Regions from separate parts of the Desulfofarcimen acetoxidans DSM 771 genome, predicted to be linked through region 1. Evidence: predicted binding sites of a transcription regulator. Region 1 holds the regulator's gene; the other holds the start of a gene.
What was found. The regulator HrcA, encoded in region 1, represses chaperone genes, less so after heat shock. The targets are predictions, from matches to a motif close to TGTTAGCACTCNNNNNNNNNGAGTGCTAACA.

Region 1 (11,702 bases):
TCCATGATTGTGCACAAGGATAAAGCCTATTATCGGGGCAGAGCTCTGGTGGAGCGTCTGCGTAAACTGATCCCTCGCCAGATGTTTGAAATACCGGTTCAAGCCAGTATAGGCAATAAAGTAATTGCCCGTGAAAATATTAAGGCCATGCGCAAGGATGTGCTGGCCAAGTGCTATGGCGGCGATATAACCAGAAAGCGCAAACTGTTGGAAAAGCAAAAAGAAGGCAAAAAGCGTATGAAGCAGGTTGGTAATGTGGAAATTCCGCAGGAAGCCTTTATGGCTGTGCTGAGTATCAATGATAAGTAAAACCTTATAGTAAGCACAGCTCAAGTTAGGTGATGACAGGCAAGAGTGATCTGGAAGGTAAGATTGATTTTGTTTGTGCTGAAAATATCCGGTTCGGCAAGAGGAACAACAAATTATGAAATATCATACGGAAAACATTTTAATGACAAGTATAACAAAAACAACAAGCGCGGCGAATAAAACAGCACCGCTTGCGCAATATAATGAAGAAATTGGAATGGGACTGTATATACATGTCCCATTTTGCATAAGGAAATGCCTTTACTGTGATTTTATTTCCTATCCCTATGAAAATGCCGCCGCAGAAATCTACTCGGCAGCCCTGCAAAGAGAAATAAACTTGTATGCGGAGCTTTTCCGGAGCAGTTCCCAGACGGAAAACCGTAAGAAATTTTTTGATGCTCTAGGAAATTATGCTTATGATGAATTTGCTGCTCCTGTGTTTACCTCTGTTTTTCTGGGAGGCGGAACACCTACCTGTTTGCCTGCTTCACTGTTAAGCGTAATATTAAAAACGCTCAGACATTCCCTGCCCCTGGCTCCCGGTGCCGAATTCACGGCAGAAGCCAACCCCGGAACCGTAAATGGAGAAAACCTGGCGCTTTTTAGGGAATTCGGGGTTAACCGCTTGAGCCTGGGTGTACAGGCATGTCAACCGCAGTTGTTAAAGACGTTGGGCCGTATCCACACTTTTCAGGAGGCTCTGCAGGCTGTAAAGCTGGCCCGCCGCCAGGGTTTTGACAATATCAACCTGGACTTGATTTTCGGCATTCCCGGTCAGACAATGCAGGGCTGGCAGACCTGCTTGGAACAAATAATTGACCTGAATCCGCAGCACCTTTCGCTATATGGACTTCAGTTGGAAGAGGGAACTCCCCTGGAGAAATCGGTAACTCTTGGCCATATCGAACCCTGCACAGAGGAAGCCGAGCTGGCCATGTACCGGTATGCCGGAACCTTTCTTAAAGAAGCAGGCTTTGAGCAATACGAAATATCCAACTTTGCCCGTTCGAACAAATACTGCCGCCATAACATATTATACTGGCAGCACGGTGAGTACTTGGGCATAGGGCCGGGAGCCCATTCCTACTTAAATAAGATCCGCTGCAGCAACAGCGGTGATCTGAAAACCTACGCCGAAAAACTGGCAGCCGGCCAACTTCCATTGGAGAGCAGTGAAGTGATCAGTCTGGAAACAGAAATATCCGAAACAATTTTCCTGGCACTCAGAATGTTAAATGGTCTGGACCTGGAAGCCTTTGCCCGCTGCTTTGCTGTCAGAGTGGAAGACTTGTACAGCCGCCAGATCCGAAAACTAACCGGCCTTGGCTTAATAGAAACAGTAAACGGTTTCCTGCGGCTGACAGAGGAGGGACTCCCCTTGGCCAATATAGTTTTCAGAGAGTTTGTCTAAGAGAATAAACTAAATGAAACTAACTTATTCTAAACTCTTGACAAATAATTTTACAAGTGCTATTTTTTATATTAAGGTTGGCACTCAGCAGCATAGAGTGCTAACAAAGGGGGTGAACCGGATGAAGATGGATGAGAGAAAGCAACGGATCCTCATGGCCATTATAAGAGATTATATATTGACTGCCGAACCGGTGGGTTCCCGAACCATAGCCCGCAAGTACAAATTAGGTGTAAGCCCTGCTACCATACGCAACGAAATGACTGATTTGGAGGATATGGGCCTGATTGAACAGCCTCATACCTCATCCGGCCGAATACCTTCTGATCTTGGTTACAGGTATTATGTAGATTACCTGATGGAGAACGAGAAAATGAGTGAGGAAGCAGAGCAGCTTGTTCTGGACGAGTACGATAAGAAGGTCAAAGATGTCGGCCAGGTTATACAGCGCACCGGACAGCTTTTGACTCAATTAACCAATTACACATCCCTGGTATTGATACCCAGTGTAAGCGTCAGCTCCTTTAAGTATATACAACTGGTCTTAATGAGTCCCACCCAGGCTATGGTGCTGGTGGTGTTGGATACAGGTACAGTTAACCACCGCATGATTGAAGTGGCGGAAAATATCAAACAAAGTGATCTGGATATTATTTCAAAGGTTTTAAATGCCAAATTACAGGGCAAAAATATGGAGAGTATCAAACTTAGCCTGATCAGAGATATCTATATGGAACTGTCCGTACATAAGCAGGTTCTGAACCTGGCTATGGAACTGATGGAACAGAGTTTGACAGTGGAAAAAAAGGATAAAATTTACCTCGGCGGGGTATTTAATATCTTAGATCAACCTGAATTTCAAAATATTGATAAGGTCAAAACGCTTTTGAGCCTTTTGGAACAAGAGCAGCTTTTATGTGATTTGATGTCTGATGTGTCTAATGAAGGAGTGACAGTTCGCATCGGTGGGGAAATCAATAAGGATGAAATTAAAGGCTGCAGTATGGTTACTTCAGGTTACCAGATGGGCGGTAAGATGATGGGACGTATCGGCATCATAGGTCCTACCAGGATGGAATATGCCAGGACAGTCAGCGTGGTGGAGTTTTTAACCAGAAGCTTATCCGATGCTCTGGAGAGAATGCTGCGCGGAGGTTAATTAACACAGGGGGGAACAGCTTTGAGTCTCAAACAGCAGGCCAGTGCCGGAGCGGAAGTTGATGAAAAACTGTCGGCCTTAATTACCAATGCCGATGCTATCAGGGCGGTAGCTTCGTCAGTGGAGAGCACGCTGGGCCCCAGGGGTCTGGATACTATGCTGGTCGACAAATTCGGTAATGTAGTGATTACCAATGACGGTGTTACTATTCTGACCATGATGGAAGTCAACCATCCGGCGGCCCGCATGCTGATCAATATAGCCAGGGCCCAGCAGGAGGAAGTGGGAGACGGTACCACGACTGCCGCCGTGCTGGCCGGTGCTTTGGTGGGCAAAGGTGTTGAGCAGGTAGTCAAGGGTGTTCCGGCAGCCAGAGTCATTGAGGGATTGCGTGCCGGCATCAAGCGGGCTCTCAGTTTCATGCAGGGGCAAACCAGGGCGGTGGAGAGCCTCACTGACCCGGTTTTGCGTCAGGTTGCCTTGGTAGCCGGGCGTGAGCATGAGGATATTGCCGAACTTGTAGTGGAGGCAGCCGGTTTGATCGGCCGGGAAAAACTGCTCAAGCAATCCTTTAAACTGTCAGAGGCCGTGGTGGCTGAAGAAGGTGCTTTGAACCAGGTTTTTATGGGCGTAATTATTAATAAGGAAGCTATGAACCGGCAGATGCCCAGAGTTTTAAGTTCTGTTCGGGTATTGGTGCTGGATGACGCGCTGGAAGCGGAATCTATCGAAGAGGAAGCGCTGACCACAGAGGCGGGTTTTCGGCACTACCTGGAACTGCAGGCTGAATTTCAGAACAATTTGCAAAAGATTATCTCTTTAGGTGTGGGGCTGGTGCTTACAGACAGGGGAGTAGCTGATATAGCTGAGGAAATGTTGACTGATACCGGGGTTATGGTGGTGCAGCGGGTGGCTCACAGTGAGCTGCGCAAGGTGGCCGAGCACACGGGAGCGGTTATGATTAAAAGAACCGGCCTGAAAAAAGACCCGCAGCAGCTGGTCAAACTTCTGGGAGAAGCCGAGCGGGTACAGGAGGATGAGCTGCTGGAGCAGGTCTGGATCTTGGAAGGCAAGGGCAAGCCGCTGGCCACCGTGCTGGTTGGCGCGGCTACCGCTGAAGTGGTGGGCGAGCGGGAGCGTATTGCTAAAGATGCCGCTTCTGCCGTGCAGGCAGCCGTTAAGGGGGGTATTCTTCCCGGGGGAGGCTCGCTGGAACTGGCCGCCGCCCGCATGGTGGAGAAAATGCGAGGCGAGGTCAGCGGCATGGCTGTTTATGGCATTGATTGCGTAGTAGAGGCACTGCAGCGCCCGCTGGCCCAGATTGTGGCCAATGCCGGCTTTAACCCCTTGGAAAAGCTGGGGGATGTTATGGCTGCCCAGTCTGCCGGCGGCAGCACTTCACTGGCCGTTCATTGCGACAGCGGGCAGGTGGTTGATATGCTTGCTTTAGGAGTGGTAGATCCGGCGCCTGTTAAAACTTATGCTTTAAAAGCCGCGGGGGAAATTGCCGAGGCTATTTTGAGGATAGATACCATTATTAAAATGAAAGAGTATAAAAGTCCAGATTTAAACAGTGTTTCAGATATGACGGTGAGGTGAGCATGGTGACTAAAGACAAGGAAGCAAGGGAAGAGGAGCAGGTTGTGGAAACCCTGGCGGAAGGAAATGAAGAGGAGCAGGAATCTGTGGAGCCGGAAGTGGAAGTGCTCGAGCCGGATGAACAAGCTTCGGCAGATCCCAAGGTTTTGCAGGATAGGCTGCGGGAGCAGACTGTAAGGGCACAGGATTATTACGATAAACTGCTCAGAATGCAGGCTGATTTCGAGAATTTCCGCCGCCGCAGCAAGCAGGAAAAAGAAGATTTGGCCAGGTATGTGACAGAGCATCTGCTGCTTAACCTACTGCAGGTAGTGGACAATTTTGAACGGGCGCTCTGTATTCAGGTCAAGGAAGGCAATCAAGAAGCCTTTCAGGAGTCTTTTATGGAGGGCATGAAAATGGTTTACAGGCAGTTTAACGAAGTTCTGGGGAAAGAAGGCCTTTGTCCCATTAAAGCGGTCGGAGAGCAGTTTGACCCGAACAAGCACGAAGCAGTAATGCAGGAAGAGACGTCTGAGTTTCCCGATAATACAGTTGCAGCGGAACTGCGGCGAGGCTATATGCTCAAGGATAAGGTAATCAGACCGGCGATGGTTAAGGTGGCTAAGTCAGTCTAATTATTAAATATAGAGAATGTTTATAGGAGGTTTTCATCATGTCTAAAGTTATAGGTATAGATTTAGGAACCACTAACTCCTGCGTGGCTGTTATGGAAGGCGGCGAAGCTGTAGTTATAGCCAACGCGGAAGGCGCCCGCACTACCCCGTCGGTAGTCGGTTTTTCCAAAACAGATGAGCGTCTGGTAGGACAGGTGGCCAAGCGCCAGGCAGTAACCAATCCTGACCGTACGGTGACTTCTATTAAGCGCCATATGGGTTCCGATTACAAGGTTAAGATTGACGATAAAAACTATACCCCGCAGGAAATTTCAGCTATGATTCTGCAGAAATTAAAGGCTGACGCGGAAGCATATCTGGGCGGTACGGTAACCCAGGCGGTTATTACCGTACCCGCTTATTTTACTGATGCCCAGCGCCAGGCTACCAAGGATGCCGGAAAAATCGCCGGTTTGGATGTGCTGCGCATTATCAACGAGCCGACCGCGGCTTCACTGGCTTACGGTTTGGATAAAGAAGAAGATCAGACTATTCTAGTTTATGACCTGGGTGGCGGTACCTTTGACGTGTCCATCCTGGAACTGGGTGACGGTGTTTTTGAAGTTAAGGCTACCAGCGGCAACAACCGTCTGGGCGGTGATGATTTTGACCAGAGAGTCATTGATTATATGGCGGAAGAATTTAAAAAGCAGAATGGCATTGACCTGCGCAAAGACCGCATGGCCCTGCAGCGTTTAAAGGAAGCCGCCGAAAAAGGCAAAACCGAGCTGTCCGGCGTGATGTCCACCAATATCAACCTGCCTTTTATTACCGCCGGTGCGGAAGGCCCCATGCACCTGGATATGAATTTGACCAGAGCCAAATTTGACGAGCTGACCGCTGATTTAGTGGAAAAAACCATGGGCCCGACCAGGCAGGCTATGCAGGATGCCGGTATGGAGCCTAAGAATATTGATAAAGTGCTGCTGGTGGGCGGTTCTACCAGAATTCCCGCCGTGCAGGATGCTATCCGCAAGTACCTGGGCAAAGAGCCGCACAAGGGTATCAACCCGGACGAGTGTGTGGCTCTGGGCGCGGCTATTCAAGCAGGTGTCATGTCCGGTGAAGTCAAAGATGTGGTGCTGCTGGATGTAACACCGCTTTCCCTGGGTATTGAAACCCTGGGCAGCGTGTTCACCAGGTTGATCGAGCGCAACACGACTATTCCTACTTCCAAGAGCCAGATTTTTTCTACCGCAGCCGATGGCCAGACCACAGTGGATATTCACGTGCTGCAGGGTGAGCGCTCCATGGCGGCTCAGAACAGGACACTGGGACGCTTTCAGTTGACCGGTATTCCTCCGGCGCCGCGCGGAGTGCCTCAGATTGAGGTTAAATTTGATATAGACGCCAACGGCATAGTCAGTGTTTCAGCCAAGGATGTAGGCACCGGAAAAGAACAGAGCATGGTTATTACCGCTTCCAGCGGCCTGTCCGATTCGGAAATCGAAAAAATGGTTCAGGAATCCGAAAAACATGCTGAAGAGGATAAGAAGTTTAAAGAGAAGGTAGAAGTGAGAAACCAGGCCGACAGCGTGGTTTATCAGTCGGAAAAACTGGTTAAAGAGAATAAAGATAAGCTGGATCCGGCCAAGGTTGCGGAACTGGAGCAGAAAACCAACGAGCTCAAAGAAATGCTGGGCAATGACAGCGCTGATCTGGAAGTTCTCAAGACCAAAATCGAGGAATTAACCAAGCCTCTCTACGAGCTGACCTCTGCCATGTACCAGCAGGAAGCCGCGCAGCAGGGCGGCGGCTGTGGCTCCGGGGGTTGCGGAGGTGCCGCTCCGGATGATACAGTTGACGCAGAGTTTGAAGTAAAAGATGAGGATAAGAAGTAACAAGAAAGTCGCTTTAAACGATTTTCAAGCAGCCATAGGTACTTATACTCGTTGGGAGTTATGCAGCAGAGCAGGGGAACCGTGAGGTTTCCCCTGTACTGCGTTAAAATATTATTTTTATTACACTTTCCAGGGTCATTTAATGTATAATGTTTAAGGTATATAAAAGAGAGTAGCAAGCAAGGTGGTGTACTCATGGCAAAGCGAGATTATTACGAGGCTTTGGGCGTGTCAAAAGACGCTTCGGTTGAGGAGATAAAAAAGGCCTTTCGCAAGCTGGCCCGTAAATATCACCCGGATGTTAACACCGGTGACGCTAATGCCGAGGCTAAGTTTAAGGAGATAGCCGAGGCTTATGATGTTTTGCAGGATCCCCAGAAGAAAGCTGCATATGACCATTACGGCCACGCCGCTTTTGAGCAGCAGGGCGGTTTTGGCGGTGGCGGTTTTGATTTCAGTGATTTTGGCGGTCTGGGCGATATATTCGATATGTTTTTTGGTGGCGGCGGCGGTGGACGCAGGCGCGGCCCGGAGAGAGGCGCCGACTTACGTCTGGAGATTGAAATATCCTTTACCGAGGCTGCCTTTGGTGTGGAAAGAGATATTAAGATTCCTCGCACGGAAAACTGTACTACCTGTGGCGGCAGCGGGGCAGCTCCGGGGACTTCCTCGAAAACCTGCGACGGCTGCGGTGGCAGCGGTCAGGTGCAATATGCTCAAAATACTGCCTTTGGCCGGATAGTCCAGACCCGTACCTGCGAAAAATGCCGCGGACGGGGTAAAATTATCGATAAGCCCTGCCCGACCTGTCATGGTTCCACACAGGTGCGGAGGACTAAAAATATTCATGTCAAGGTTCCGGCCGGAGTAGATACCGGCTCCCGCCTGCGTCTTTCCGGTGAGGGTGAGGCGGGAACACTTGGCGGCCCGCACGGTGATCTGTACGTATTTATCAGGGTAGCGTCCCATGAAATTTTCCGGCGTGAGAATTATGACATTATCAGCGAAGTTCCCATCACCTTTGTTCAGGCTTCCCTGGGCGATGAGCTGGATGTGGATACACTGGATGGCAAACATAAGCTGAAAGTTCCGGAGGGTACGCAAAACGGGACGGTTATCCGCTTGCGGGGCAAAGGTGTCAAGCAACTGAACGGTCATGGCAGGGGCGATCACCATGTGGTAATCAAGGTGGTTACCCCCACCAAACTAAACGACAAGCAAAAAGAACTGCTGCGGGAATTTGCCCGGCTGGGTGGAAAAAATGTCTCCAGCACGGATAAGGGTTTTTTTGAAAAAGTAAAAGACGTGATTATGGGTTAAACTTAATGAAAGGGGCCCCGAGCCGGTGAATTGGATGGAAGTGGCAGTAAGGGTTCTGCCGGAAGGTGTTGAACCGGTAGGCAGTATTTTCGATGATTTGGGAACAGGCGGCACAGTTATAGAAGACCCGGCTCTTTCGGACAGCTACAGAGACGCGCCCGCTGACACGCAGGCGCTCGATTTTTCCACAGAGCCACAGGCCTGGCCGCAAGTTAAGGCCTACCTGCCCGTTGACGATCGCCTGGAAGAGCGCCTGCAGAGACTGCGGCAGGCACTGGCAGATCTGCCGCTCCGGGAAAAGCCTGAGCTGAGCACCCGTGAGCTGCCGGAAACCGACTGGGCAACCGCCTGGCAGGCCTACTACAAGCCGGTCGAGGTGGGCCGGAAGCTGGTAGTCAAGCCAAGCTGGGAAGACTACCAAGGATCCGGCGAGAGGTTGATTATAGAGCTTGATCCCGGCATGGCCTTTGGCAGCGGCACGCACGCCACCACCGTGATGTGCATGGAACTGCTGGAGGAATACCTGCGGCCGGGCGACAGAGTTATAGATGTGGGTACCGGTTCCGGCATACTGGCCGTAACTGCGGCCAAATTGGGTGCCGGTTCGGTAAGAGCCGTGGACAACGATCCGGTGGCCGTTCGTGTAGCCCTGGAAAATGCCGAGTTAAACGGCGTAACGGATAAAGTGGAGGTTCTCGAAAGTGATCTGCTGGCCATGCTGGCTCAAGGCGCCGCTCCGGCGGACCTGCTGGCGGCCAACATCATTGCTGACGTAATCATCAAGCTGGCGGCGGATGCAGCCCGTTTTCTGGTTCCCGGCGGAAGATTCATTGCCTCCGGAATTATCAAAGACAGAGACAAGGATGTCAGAACAGCAATCAATAAGGCAGGCTTTACCGTCCGGGAAATCAAACGGGACGGTGAGTGGGTGGCAGTGTTGAGTGTAAGAGAGGCTTGAAAATCAGAGAGATTTTTTCTAAGAGAGCAGTCAAAGCACGACGGCATGCTCTACGATGTAAAAAGCAGTGAGATTCTCTTTTAAAGGGAGGATGTCCAATGACCAGGGTGTATGTACCGCCTACCCGCATAAAGGGTAGGCAGGCTTGCATTACGGGGACGGAAATGGAGCACGTCAACCGCGTTTTGCGCCTGGCAGCCGGAGATGAAGTGACCATAATCGACGGTGAGGGCGGTGTATTTTCAGCCCGTATTACCGGGAAAAATAAAGAAAAAGTCTTCTGCGAAATAACCGCTGAGGGCCTGCCCGATAACGAGCCCCCGGTCAAAATAACCCTGGTTCAGGGACTGCCCAAGTCCGACAAAATGGACTTAATCGTACAGAAAGGCACCGAGCTGGGCCTGTCCACACTCATACCCCTGCAGTGTGAGCGGGCGATAGTCCGCCTGGACGAAAAAAAAGCCGCTCAGCGCCAGGAACGCTGGCAGAGAATTGCCATGGAAGCGGCCAAACAGTGCAAAAGGGGCAAGCACCCGTCGGTAGAGAGAGCCATGAGCTGGCAAGAAGTCTTGGAGTCCCTGCCCGAGAAAGCGCTGTGCCTGCTGCCCTGGGAAGAGGAAACAGCCAGAGGCCTGAAAAGCCTGCGCGATAATCTGGAAGCTAAAGTCCCCCCTTTCGAAATCTATATCTTCATAGGCCCCGAGGGTGGCTTCACCAGGTCGGAAGCAGCACAGGCGCGGCAGTACGGAGTAATCCCCGTCTCCCTGGGTCCCCGCATACTGCGCACAGAAACCGCCGGCATAGCTGTCTTAAGCATAATCATGTACGAGTTCGGCGATTTAGGCGGAACCCCGGCTGACTATAAAAGTTAGGAGAATGTTTTAAAAATAGATTTTTTATCTCGCAAATTGAACTTTGTAAGTACAAATAAAATTTTGAATAAACCCGACTATCAGGGGGCGCTATGTTTATCCCGTTGGAGTGACTGGCGAAGCGCAGGCTAACGGCTCTTAGAAATCCTTTGGGTATCCGAACTTAGAGCCCCGGCAGTGCATACAATAAGTCACTAAAAGGTAAAAATCTCTGGTGTAAGACCATGCAGCAAAGATTTGAGAACCCATGCGCACATCGAGGGGCTCTTAGTTCGGTCCAAAGGATTTCTTAGAGACGTCCTGCGCGCAGCCCTGAACGGAGAGGGGATAAACATAGCGAACCCGTTCTAATAGCCGAAGCAAATCGAAAGCCAGGCTTTTGAATAGAGAGAGTAATGAGACCCATCGCAGCTTAACCTAAGGTAGTGTTTATAATGAAGAGTAAAACAGTAGCGGTAGCCACTCTGGGCTGCAAAGTAAACCAGTATGAAGCAGCAGCCATAGTCTCCCTGTTTCGCAGCAAAGGCTACAGCGAGGTCGATTTCACTGAACCCGCCGGTGTTTATGTTATTAACACCTGTACCGTAACCCACCTGAGCGACCGCAAATCCCGCCAGTTAATTAGACGGGCCGTGAGAACCAATCCCGAAGCGGTGATAGCGGTAACAGGCTGCTATGCCCAGACTTCTCCCGGTGAGCTGATGTCTCTGCCGGAAGTGGATTTGGTGGTAGGTACCTCTGACCGTGATAAAATAGTAGATCTGGTGGAAGCCAGCAGCAAAGCTGAAAAGATCAATGCCGTTGCGGACATAGAAAAAGCCTGTTTTTATGAAGAACTGCCGGCGCCGGCAGGGCAGGGCCGTGTACGGGCATATTTAAAAATTCAGGAGGGCTGCCGCAATTTTTGCAGCTATTGCATTATTCCCTATGCCCGCGGCCCCTTGCGCAGCCGGCAGCCGGAGGCCGTTTTAAATGAAGCGGAATCACTGTTGGCCGCCGGCTTTAAGGAAATCGTGCTGACAGGCATTCAAACCGGTGCCTACGGGGTGGATCTGCCTGCCAAGACCAGCCTGGCGGCTATCGTGGAAAAGCTGCTGCGGATCTCAGGGTTAAGCAGGCTGCGCCTGAGTTCCATAGAGCCTAACGATTTGTCCCCTGAGTTAATTGAGCTTATTCTTCATTCGAAAATATTTTGCCCCCACCTGCATATACCCCTGCAGAGCGGTTCGGACAGGGTTTTAAAGCTGATGAGGCGCCGCTATACGACTGAGGGCTATGCAAAAATATTAAATAACCTGCGCGAGAAAATGCCGAACCTGGCAGTGACCACCGATATTATGGCCGGTTTTCCCGGTGAGACTGAGGAGGATTTTGAGCAGGCCCTGGGTTTTATCAAAGACATGGCCTTTTCCGGCATGCACGTGTTTAAATATTCTCCCCGCCGGGGTACTCCGGCCGCCGGCTTTCCCCAACAGGTGGATGCGCGGGTTAAAGAACAGCGCAGCCGAAGGCTGATAGCTTTAGGGGAGCAGTTGACAGAGAATTACGCGTCTAAATTTGCAGGCCTGACTCTG
Region 2 (11,702 bases), 870 kb from region 1:
ATTAAAAAATTAGATTAATCCGTCTAAAGAAAATCAAAATCAACAAGAAAGTCACTTAAAGCAACTTTCGAGCAGCCACAGGTGCTCGTTGAGAATTATGTAATATAACCTTAACTTATCTACGGATTTATAATAAACATAATTTCCCAGAATACTCAAAAACCCGTACCACTCTCATAGTGATACGGGTTTTTTCAGTGATTGAGCAATTGTTGTTAGTCAAATGGGCTAACATACTATTTGCTCTCATTTTTTACGGGCAATTCAATTAGAACCGCTTTTTCATCACAATTAGGGAATTCAGGGCAATTAACACATTCTTTCCAGACTTTCTGAGGCAATAAATCCTTGTCAATATCCGTAAAACCACATTTTTTGAAAAAGCCTGGCTGGTAGGTTAATGCAAATACCTTGACTATGCCTAGATCTCGTGCTTCATCTAAAAATATTTTAACCAGCTCACGCCCTATGCCCTGTTTAAAATACTCGGATGAGACTGCCAGAGCACGTATCTCGGCTAAATCCTCCCATATTATATGCAGCGCGCCAACTCCGATGATTATATTATCTTTTTCGGCAACGGTAAATTCCCTCAGATTCTCGTAAAGCATAGCCCGCGAGCGGCCCAGCATTAATCTCTTTCCGGCAAAATGATTGACCAGGCTGTGAATAGCCTCCACATCAGAAATCTTAGCCTTTCTCAGGATCACCTAGCTTCACCTTTTTCATTCTAATTTGCTTGAAAATACTTCACTGCGTTATGAAAAATTGCCAAACCGTCTGCCTCCCCCTTCTTTAGCCTACGCCAGTTAGGATGCTGGGTTAATTTAACAAACCTTTCAGGGTGCGGCATAAGTCCGAGTATTCTGCCTGTATCGTCACATATACCGGCAATGGAGTTGAGTGAACCGTTGGGGTTGGCAGGATAATCAGCAGTGACTGCACCTGCTTCCTGAACATAGCGAAAAACCACTTGCCGATTAGATTCTATAATTTTTAACTTATCTATATCGGAAAAGAACTTGCCTTCTCCGTGGGCAGCCGGAAGGTTGACAACCTTTCCTTCCATTCCTTCAGTAAAAACGCACTTAGTCTTTTCTATGCCCATATTAACCCACCTGCACTCAAAACGACCGCTATCATTTTCCATCAATGCTGCATCTATGTTGCCCAGGTTTTTAAAAGGCAAAAGTCCAGTTCTTACCAAAACTTGAAAACCATTACATATACCCAGAATAAGTTTATCAGAGTTTATAAACTGCAGCATTTGCTCCTTTAAGAAAGAAGTTAGCTCTACAGCCAGCACTTTTCCTGAGTGAATGTCGTCACCGTAAGAAAAACCGCCTGGTACTGCCAGAATTTGATATTCCGAGAGTGATTGCTCACCGTTTCTGAGTTGATTAACATGCACCAGACGGCAATTAGCTCCCGTTATTTCAAAAGCATGATATGTTTCCAAATCGCAATTGGTTCCGTCGGTTCTTAAAATACAAACTCTGGGTTTCACTGGCGAAATACCCCCTTCATAGGTTGCTGCCAGGCAGCTTTCAGACTGCTGAGAGAAACATCAAAAAGCTCTCTGCCCTCATAAAGGATTTCAACAGACAATTTCTCAACAGTTTTTCCTATTACATAATAAGGAATACCGGCAAATAGTTCGGCAGCGTCCATACCGTCAGGAATTTCAACCATAAAGCAACCGGCAGTCTCGTTATACAAGAAATATTCAGGGTTTTCCCCTGCCGGAATTGAAATTTCGGCTCCCACATTTCCTCCAAAACACATTTCAGCCAGAGCCGCCGCCAGGCCCCCTTCACTGATATCATGGCAGGCCGGCACTGCACCGCCGGAAATAGCCCGGTGAAGTACATGGAAAACCTTATTCACCTTTTCCAAATTAATCTTGGGCAGGTTGCTGCCAGTGTAGCCGGCCAAATCATAATAAACTGATCCGGCCATCTCGCAAATTCTCCTCTCACCCAGGAGCACAATTTGACTGCCAGTATATTTGAAATCCGAAGAAACTGTTTTTTGCACATCTGCTATGCGTCCAAACACGGAGACGCACAGAACGGGAGGAATCTTCAACACAGTCCCGTCCTTACCCCTGTAAGTGCTGGATAAACTGTCCTTGCCTGAAATAAAAGGCATCCCGGTAACCTTAACAAAATCCACGCAGGCGTCTACCGACATATCCAGAGCGCCCAAAGATTCCTCATCAGGGAAAGGCCAGATAAAGTTATCAATCAATGTTAAATCTTCGGGGTTGGCACCTGCAGCCACCGCATTGGAAACCGCCTCTACCGCCGCCCATAGGCTGCCGTGATAAGGGTGTATTTTATTTAAAACGGGATTTAATCCATGGCTGATTATTGCTCCATAGGGCTTATCCAAAAGAGGGGAAATAATAGTTGCGTCATTCGGCCCATCCTGGAAAATACCGGTAAAGGGCGGTAAAACACTTGACCCCTGTACCCCATGATCATAAACCCTGACAATTGGTTCCTTAGAACATACATTCAAGTGAGACATAACCGCCTGGTAAATCTTCTCCCTGACATTGCTCAGATTGACAACCTCTCCGCAGCCGGCAGCAGCACTATCAAAAACAATATCCGGTGATTGAGGCTCCTCATAATCTTCTTTTACCCAGGCTGCCTGCATAACCCGTTGGGGCAACCCGTTGTGCAGAAATTCCATGTCCAGATCGCAAACATTTTCACCGTTATAGGTTACCAGTAAGCGTCCGTCACCTGTAAACTCAGCTATGGCAGTTGCTTCAACATTATAATTCCTGCAAATAGCCATAACCCTGTCCATGTTCTCGGGCGCTACAGCCAATACCATACGCTCCTGGCTTTCCGACAACCAGATTTCCCAGGGGTTGAGACCAGGGTATTTAAGAGGTACCCGATCCAAAAATACCTTAACCCCAATTTTTTCACCCATTTCACCCAATGCAGAGCCGTAGCCACCGGCGCCGCAATCAGTTATGGCACGGATTAAACCCTCTTGGGAGGCCTCTAAAATAGCATCGCTGGTCCTTTTTTCCTCTATTGCATGACCTATTTGAACAGCGCTTGAATTTACAGTTATAGTCATGTCTGTCATCTCCGCGCTGGAAAATGTTGCCCCGTGAATACCGTCACGACCGGTGCGCCCACCTAATACCAGGGCAACATCTCCCGCCTGGGGACTGGCCTTTTGACAGCGTTCAGCCGGCAACAAACCATAAGCGCCGACTATCACTGTTGGCTTAGCCCTGAAATCCGGATGAAAATGGACCGAACCGTTGTTCGTAGGGATACCCATCCGATTGCCGTAATCACGCACACCTGCCACTACACGGCGCAGCAAATAATGAGGATGCAAACAACCGGCAGGAATAACCTCCGCAGGCATATCGGGTGGAGCAAAGCAAAACATATCCGTAGAGGCAATAACTTTGGCACCCTGTCCGGTACCCATGACATCCCTGAACACTCCCCCGCTGCCGGTCATAGCGCCTCCGTAGGGTTCGATGGCTGAGGGTGAATTATGTGTCTCCACCTTGCCGCATATGGCCTGACCTTCATAAAATCGCATAACTCCGGAGTTATCCACAAAAGCAGAAAGCACCAGCGGGTGCCCGGCCTCTATTGTAGCTTCCTGCAACCGCTTGAGCAATGGTTTTTTCTCCTTGCCGTCAACCATCAGCTTGGCCCGGAAAGTTTTATGACCACAATGCTCTGACCAGGTTTGAGCTATAGTTTCGATTTCACAATCAGTGGGATCTCGGTCAATAGAAATAAAATAGTTCTGGATAACCCTCATTTCTTCCAGATTCAAAAATAAGTTATCCTTGCTGAGCTGCATAAGCTCTTGATCATTCATTTTTCGCACAGCTATTGTCCCGGTAGTGCCCGGTTGACCCGAAATCAGCAGGGTCTCAGGTTTTACAGTTACCACTCTTTCCACAGTGGCGTTAACCAGCAGCTTATCAGTGATTAACTTAATCTCATCTACGCTAATATCCTGTCCCCAAAAAAAATATTCCTTGCTCGAATCAGCGGCAAGCAAATCTTCAATCCCCAAATCCTTGACCGATTTGATGATCGAAGCTACCTCAGGGTTCATTACTCCCGGCTGATAAGCAACTTCCAGCCATACGTCCGCTCCCGTTATAACAGGGGCATTGACCTGGCATATTTGAAATATTTCCTCAGCTAAAAGATTCTTAGCCAGGTATAAAGCATTGTCCTCACTGATTCCTTCAAAACGATAAACCCTGGTTGTTCTTACTTCTTGTACACTATTAATGCCCAGAGCATTCTTTATTTCATATAATATTTCTTCTCCCCTGGGATCTGGCAGGGAAAACTTATTGGTTACTCTTACTTCCTGAATATTCATCAACTACTCCCCCGCTCAGTTCATTTTTGCACGTATTTTATCATTTATTCTTTCGACCAGGTACATGGTTGAACAGGTATGATGGATTTGAACGATCACACTTTCAATATAACCGTCTAAATCTACTAATGACGCATTTTGTTCAATTTCTAAGCCGTATAATTCTACTATTTTTGCATAAAAATTCTCCAACAGCTTTAAGCGTGTTTCCCTCTTACCCGTTTCCTGCCATTTTAAAAACGGATCATCTATATTATTCCCGCTGATCAGGCTCAATTGCTCCATAAAAAGCTTGCGGAACTCATTAAAATCAGGTTTTTTGGGCGTGGTTAGATTCATTTTTCTTAGAGCCCCCTTTCCAATCACTATTGTATCATATTTAAGCACCTATTAAATTTATAAATGTTTTACAGATTGAATTATTTTATCTGTAAAAAGAGGCTAGATTATAATACAACCACTAAAATAATAAGCCCCCTAAAACTAGGGGGTTGTAAATTAGAATATATAATTAAGGAGGGCGTATGTGTTCTTCAAGTTATTTCTTATAATACGGTAAAACACTAAAAGTTTTAAGAGTTTATGTGTTAATAGCTTTATTTAGAGTTTAAATAGTTATATTTACAAGTAAACGGAAAATTTTTTAGTCTAAACATTTTTGTTAAAGGTTTAATTGTTGTAGGCTTGTAAAAAATCAAGTATTATATAAGCATGTTGATATATAAAGGAGTTGTCGGTAATATGATTGATCCTGTGGCCGTTTCTATAGGAGTTTTTCCTATTCACTGGTACGGAGTAATTATGGCTCTGGCCTTTTTAAGCGCATTAATAGTTGCCTATCATAATGCTAAAAAAGCAGGTGTAAATCCTGAACATATCTTAAACATAGCAACCGTAGCAATACCGTCAGGCATTATCGGAGCACGACTGTATTATGTAATTTTTCAATGGAGTCAATACCGGGAAAATTTATGGGAAATACTGGCTGTATGGCATGGAGGGTTGGCTATTCACGGAGGCTTACTGGGAGGCATTACAGCCGGTTATCTTTATGTAAAAAAACAAAACCTAAGCTTCTGGGGTACAGGAGACCTTATCGCACCGGGTATTGTACTGGCACAGAGCATTGGCCGTTGGGGTAATTTTATTAACCGGGAGGCACACGGGGGACCGGTTAGCGAAAACTTCATCAATCATTTCCCATTATTTATTAAAAACCAGATGTATATCAACGGAAGTTATTTTCACCCGACATTTCTCTACGAATCACTGTGGAATTTTAGCCTTTTCGTTTTCCTAACAACCCGTCTGACGCGTAAAAAGTTTCAGGGTGAAATACTCTTAATCTACCTGGGACTGTATTCGACAGGCAGATTTGTTATTGAGGGTTTACGCACAGACAGTTTAATGCTAGGGCATATAAGAGTGGCTCAACTGGTAAGTTTGACACTGATAGTAACTGCGATTTTCTTATATTTTTACAAAAGATTCAGAGCAACAAAACTTGATGTTTAAAGCAATCAGTTTAGAAAATTGGGAGCTGCAGCGGGTCTCAGAATATCCAGCAACTCATACAGCTTTTCCTGGGGTTCGCTGCTTAATACTTCATCTATTACCTGTTTTAATAGAAAATCCATACCTGTTTCGGCATCGTTGATAACCATTGCCTTGGGAAGAATAGTATCCATTATTTCTCCTTCAAAGGTTAAACCTTCCTCTAATATTCGCCAGTCAACCATCAAAATCAACTGTCCTTTTTGCCTGATAATAGACAAAAAATTCCACAGCTCTTGAGAAAAACCGATAGTTACAGGATCCTTTTCAGAATCCCATAGTACTAACAGACCTATAAGGTAGTTCTTATCATCTTTCTTAATTAATTCCCACTTAACCCTGTAATCAATTTCCTCTTTACGATATATTCTTTCAAATAAACCCATTAAACCGTCACCGGAGCTGGTTACAACCAGAATTAACGCGTCATCCAATTCAGCAACCAGTTCTGGCAATACTATTTCCCGCATCTGCCCACCCCCTACATTACCATATACACATATTACATAGTTGTTACCTGTTTTTCAAGCTTGACCTGCAAGAAAGCCGCTTTAAGCGGCTTTCTTGCAGCCATAGGCATTTGTGCTACTCTGAAAATAAACTCAAAAGTACCGTTTTCATTCTCCGCGGTGCTCACTGCAGCATATGAATCTCATAGAAAATCATGCAATACTAACCTTATTTATGCAACATAAATTTGCACTTCATTAAACAATGATTTATCCATGGCTCCATCATAAGCATAATTTCTTCACGAAAATGTTTTCATTTTTATGCTATTCTATGAGTTAATGCTCATGAGAGTTTCCTAGTCTAAAAAAAATAACCCTGCCGCTATTAAAGCCGCAGGGCTATTTTTTACAGTTTAACAAACCTATTGCTGTAATGCCCTCTCAAGAATACGGTACATGCGGCTGACCATCAGGCGAGGGTCAACAAACAGACCTGACGAGACAAGAGCATTATCATATATTTGCTCAGCAGCCAACCTGGCAAATTCCTCGTCCTTTTCACGCAGTGCTGATAATCTCTTAATTAATTCATGCCCGGGATTAATTTCCAAAGCTTTTTTGCCCATATGCATATAGTCCTTATGCACTGCCTGCATCACCCGCTGCATACTGCTGGTCATAAACTCGTCCATGTTCAATAAAACAGCCGGGCTGTCCACCAATCGTTTTGATTCCCTTACCTCGCTGACTTTATCACCAAGAGCTTGCTTTAACCATTCCGATAAGGCTTTTATGGTATCGCTGTCCAGCGCATCTTCCCCTGTCTCAAGCTCAGCTTCAGTTTCCGGCAGCTCCAACTCAGACTGGTCAGCAGAAATAAGTTTCTTACCCTCAAACTCTCCCACATGAGTCATGATAAAATCATCGACCGCTTCATGGGTATAAATAACCTCAATATCCTTTGCCTTAAACATTTCCAGATAAGGCCCGGCCTCAATAAATTCACGGCTGGGACCGTTAATATAATAAATGTATTTCTGCTCCTCTTTCATTCTGGATAGATAATCCTCAAAAGAGGTATACTTTCCATCCTCTGTCTTGGAAGACTCAAAACGCAGCAGCTTGACAATATCTTTGCGATGTACAATATCAGATGTTGCACCTTCTTTGAGAAACCTGCTAAATTCTTTATAGAATTCAGAGTATTTTTCCGGATCGGATTTGGCCTGCTCAGCCAGGAATTTTAAAAATCTGCCGGTAAGCACTTTGCGCAGCTTTGCCATCAGGGCACTGTCCTGCATGGTCTCGCGAGATATGTTCAGCGGTATTTCCTCGCTGTCCACCACACCTTTGACAAAACGAAGCCATTCCGGTAAAATTCCCTCCGAATGCTGCTGAATTAAAACCTTGCGGCAGTATAAATTTACTCCCGGCTCCAAATTGCCAAAGCCAACCTGTTCCAAATTGTTTTTTGGCACAAATAATATGGCATTAATGGTTAAAGGCGCATCGGCGTTAAAGTGCAGTCGATAAAAAGGTTCATCATAAGCATTGCCGATAAATTTGTAGAATTCGTTGTACTCATCATCTTTAATTTCATTCTTATTCTTTGTCCAAATGGCCTCCACGGTATTAACTTTCTCTTCACCAATAAAAATCGGAAAGGCCACAAAACTGGAGTACTGCTTGATAATACGCTTAACGGTTTCCGGTTTGATAAAGTCTAGGGCATCCTCTTTGAGTTCCAATATTATTCTGGTTCCCCTTGTGATGCCGCCGGCTGTTTTGACAGCATAACTGCCCATACCCTCAGAAGACCATTCATATGCCTGTGCTTCAGGTTGATAGGACTTTGTCAATACGGTAACTTTCCTGGCCACCATAAAAGCGGCATAAAAACCGACACCAAACTGGCCGATTAAATTGAGATCCTTTTTGTCATTATCTGCCATAGACTTAATGAAAGCCTTAGATCCGGAATGAGCTATAGTACCCAAGTTTTCTATTAATTCATCACCTGTCATGCCAATACCGGTATCTGAAATTATCAGAAGCTTTTCCTTCTCATCTAACTCAATAGAAATATGCAGGGGCAAATCAGGATCACTTACATCTTTATTGATAATGTTTTCATAGCGGAACTTTTCTAAAGCATCCGCTGCGTTGGAAATAAGCTCTCTTAAAAAAATTTCCCGGTCAGTATATAAAGAATTAATCACTATATCCAGAAGTTGTTTGACCTCAGCTTGAAACTCCCTGGTCTCCTGTTTGGATCCGGAATTTTCCGATTCAAGATTAACAGACATACAATACACCTCCAAGATTTTATTTAAAAATACTTATTATTTCAAGAAAGTCGCCTTAAGCAACTTTCGAACAGCCACAGGCGCTCGCGCTCATCGGAAATTATGCAATACCGACCTTAAATTACAATAAATTCATTGTAAGCATAATTTTACCATAATATAAAGAACTCTTTTCACTAATTACTAGCACTCATGAGAAGCGAGTGCTAACACCAAATAAATATTAGCAAAACAACAAACAAAATGCAATAATATTTTAACCGAAAAATACTTCAATAAAACTAAATTAGGCTAATTTTCTACCAATATCATTATTATCCTTTTTAAAACGAAGAATTTTATAACCTTATCTCAGGGATAATTGGTCTTGTACTATACCGTTTGACTGTATTAAAATTAAGCTTGGCAAAAACTCATTCTAAAGGACGTGATTGCATGGCCAAAACCAAGAAAAAAACACCTGAATTAACAGCCAGCGGTTTTAATTATGATCAGGATCTGGCTAAGGTCCCCATTAAGGTGTTCCCCGCTTTGCAAGCTCTTATTGCCAACCAGCATGATTTAATAGAAATCGCGCAAAAGTACGAACCGGATAAATTTATATTTCTGGAAGCACATAAAGGCGAACTGGCGGAAGTTGAAGAAATTATTGCACAACAGCACTCAATATTTTTTGAAAAAAAAGAAAAGGCCAAAGCTAAAAGGCTTCAAGAAAAGAATGCCTTTAGCGAGCCCGAAAATAAATCTTTTAACAGCGGCTTTGTCAGGAACACGGAATTCGGGGACTTCGAACCGGCTGTTGAAAGAGAAAGTGAACCTCCGACACTGGACATGCTGGCTGAACAAATGAGTCCCGGGCTGCCGTCAGCTAAATATGAGCCGAGAAAAGTCTTTGAGCCGGCTGCAGAAAAACCCGATATCAGGAGAATAGCTGTGGGAGCTTCCATTAAAGCATTAACCAACTTATTAAGCCGTAAGCTAACGGAAGAAGAAGTTACAGCCATAGAAAAAGAAATAGACTCTTACCTTTAATTTTGAGCGGCACTGCTGCCGCTCAAATAACCGGTAGAGAAAGCTATTTGCAAATTATAACCTCCGGTTAAAGCGTCCACGTCGATAACTTCACCGGCAAAGTATAAGCCTTTAATAAGTTTTGATTCCAGAGTTGAAGAATTAATTTCTTTAGTATTAATGCCGCCGCTTGTAACAATAGCCTCCGCCAGCGGTCTGGTGCCGGTTGCAGTAATAGTAATATTTTTAAATGTATGTGCCAGCTTGTCACGTTCTAATCTAGTAATTTGATTAATTTGTTTGTGTTCATCCAACCCGGATAAACCTATAATCACCGGTATCATTCTTTGCGGCAGCAAATCATCCAGTGCATTTTTCAGGTGCTTGCTCTGATAGGTTTGAAAATCCCTCTGCAGCCGCATATCCAGTTGTTCTATTGAGAGAGCGGGTTTTAAATCAACCCACAGCTTTACCGGAGCCTGTGACCAGTAATTTTTTAAATAACTGCTAATACTCAGTATAACCGGGCCGGAAACCCCGAAATGTGTGAAAAGCAGTTCTCCGAACTGTTCTGTTACCGCACGATTGTTTACCACAGCACTGACAGATACATTCTTCAGGGTCAAACCTTGCAAATCTTTGGCCCATTTTTCTCTGCACACCAGAGGAACCAGAGCAGGCTTTGGTTCAATAACAGAATGCCCTAATTGACCGGCCATCCTATAGCCGTCCCCGGTTGAACCGGTCTGGTGATAAGATAAACCGCCGGTAGCCAATAGCACTTTTTGACCCTTTACCAGGCTCCCATTTCGCAGCATTACACCTGTTGTACAGCTTCCTTCTTGAGTTACCCGTTTTACCTCAGTATTTAGCCTGACTTCCACGTGATTTTCGTGCAAATGCCTGCTGAGCGCTTTTATCACATCGCTTGATTTATCAGATACCGGAAATACCCGGCTGCCTCTTTCAACCTTGGTTTTAACTCCCAAAGAATGCAAAAGCTCTATCAAGCTCTGATTGCTGAAGCTATAAAGAGAGCTGTATAAAAACTTCTTATTGGTTGTAATATTGCGCAAAAAATCATCCATATCACCGTTATTGGTCACGTTGCAGCGGCCTTTGCCGGTAATATACAGCTTCTTACCCAGCTTTTCGTTTTTTTCCAGCAGAACAACTTTCAGTCCTTTCTCAGCAGCCGCTGCAGCTCCAAGCATACCGGCCGGCCCACCACCAACCACAATCAGATCGTAACCCATGTTAAACCTCCGAATTACCGTTATAATCCAAACTTTTTCATCTAATCAAATCATAATCTATATAAACCTCCGAGCCAATATGCAAATATTAAATATAAGCATATTATAAATCTCCTTAGCAAACCATGCAAACCGATATTCAAAATGCAGCTGAATCGGTCTGAAAAACAGCCTGGTTATTGACCATAAAGCTCATGCAACGCATCAACCTTTAGGCCTAAAAATCAGCGCGCCCATGAAACCAAAAATAATTGCAGCTGAAATACCGGCACTGGTAACTTCAAATATCCCGGTTAATATCCCTACCATACCGGTAGTTTTAGCCTCCGTCAAAGCGCCGTGAACCAGAGAATTGCCAAAACTGGTTATTGGCACAGTAGCACCGGCACCGGCAAATTCAACCAGAGGTTCGTACAACCCCAGACCACCCAGCACAGCCCCTGATACCACCAGAAGTGTCATGGTGTGAGCCGGAGTGAGCCTGGCCACATCCATCAGCAACTGACCTATAACACAAATCAAACCACCGATTAAAAAAGCCCAAACAAATATCAAAAGAATCATCCTTCCCCATCATATTCAAAGCTGACTGCGTAACAAATACCGGGAATACTCTCATTTTGCTGGAAGGTTAGAGGAGACAAAAGAGCGCCTGTAGCGGCAATCAAAACTTTTTTCAGTTCACCTTTTTTCATCCGGTTAAAAATATGGCCATATGTAACTGTTGCAGC

Region 2: a site for HrcA is predicted at 8,886-8,916, ahead of htpG (molecular chaperone HtpG). Genes of this name have one in related genera too.

What each region holds. Positions count from the first base shown of each region.
Region 1 is NC_013216.1:3,414,552-3,426,253, reverse strand. Features, by position in the region: gene lepA (translation elongation factor 4) at 1-309, shown strand, start outside; gene hemW (radical SAM family heme chaperone HemW) at 425-1,723, shown strand; gene hrcA (heat-inducible transcriptional repressor HrcA) at 1,845-2,882, shown strand; gene DTOX_RS15635 (TCP-1/cpn60 chaperonin family protein) at 2,904-4,481, shown strand; gene grpE (nucleotide exchange factor GrpE) at 4,484-5,098, shown strand; gene dnaK (molecular chaperone DnaK) at 5,137-6,978, shown strand; gene dnaJ (molecular chaperone DnaJ) at 7,174-8,298, shown strand; gene prmA (50S ribosomal protein L11 methyltransferase) at 8,324-9,256, shown strand; gene DTOX_RS15610 (16S rRNA (uracil(1498)-N(3))-methyltransferase) at 9,355-10,128, shown strand; gene mtaB (tRNA (N(6)-L-threonylcarbamoyladenosine(37)-C(2))-methylthiotransferase MtaB) at 10,563-11,702, shown strand, end outside.
Region 2 is NC_013216.1:2,542,128-2,553,829, forward strand. Features, by position in the region: gene DTOX_RS11600 (N-acetyltransferase) at 237-710, opposite strand; gene purQ (phosphoribosylformylglycinamidine synthase I) at 731-1,507, opposite strand; gene purL (phosphoribosylformylglycinamidine synthase subunit PurL) at 1,504-4,392, opposite strand; gene DTOX_RS11615 (hypothetical protein) at 4,408-4,731, opposite strand; gene lgt (prolipoprotein diacylglyceryl transferase) at 5,134-5,907, shown strand; gene DTOX_RS11625 (hypothetical protein) at 5,913-6,416, opposite strand; gene DTOX_RS24830 (hypothetical protein) at 6,449-6,583, opposite strand; gene htpG (molecular chaperone HtpG) at 6,821-8,704, opposite strand; gene DTOX_RS11635 (hypothetical protein) at 9,140-9,736, shown strand; gene DTOX_RS11640 (BaiN/RdsA family NAD(P)/FAD-dependent oxidoreductase) at 9,733-10,971, opposite strand; gene spoVAE (stage V sporulation protein AE) at 11,176-11,535, opposite strand; gene spoVAD (stage V sporulation protein AD) at 11,532-11,702, opposite strand, start outside.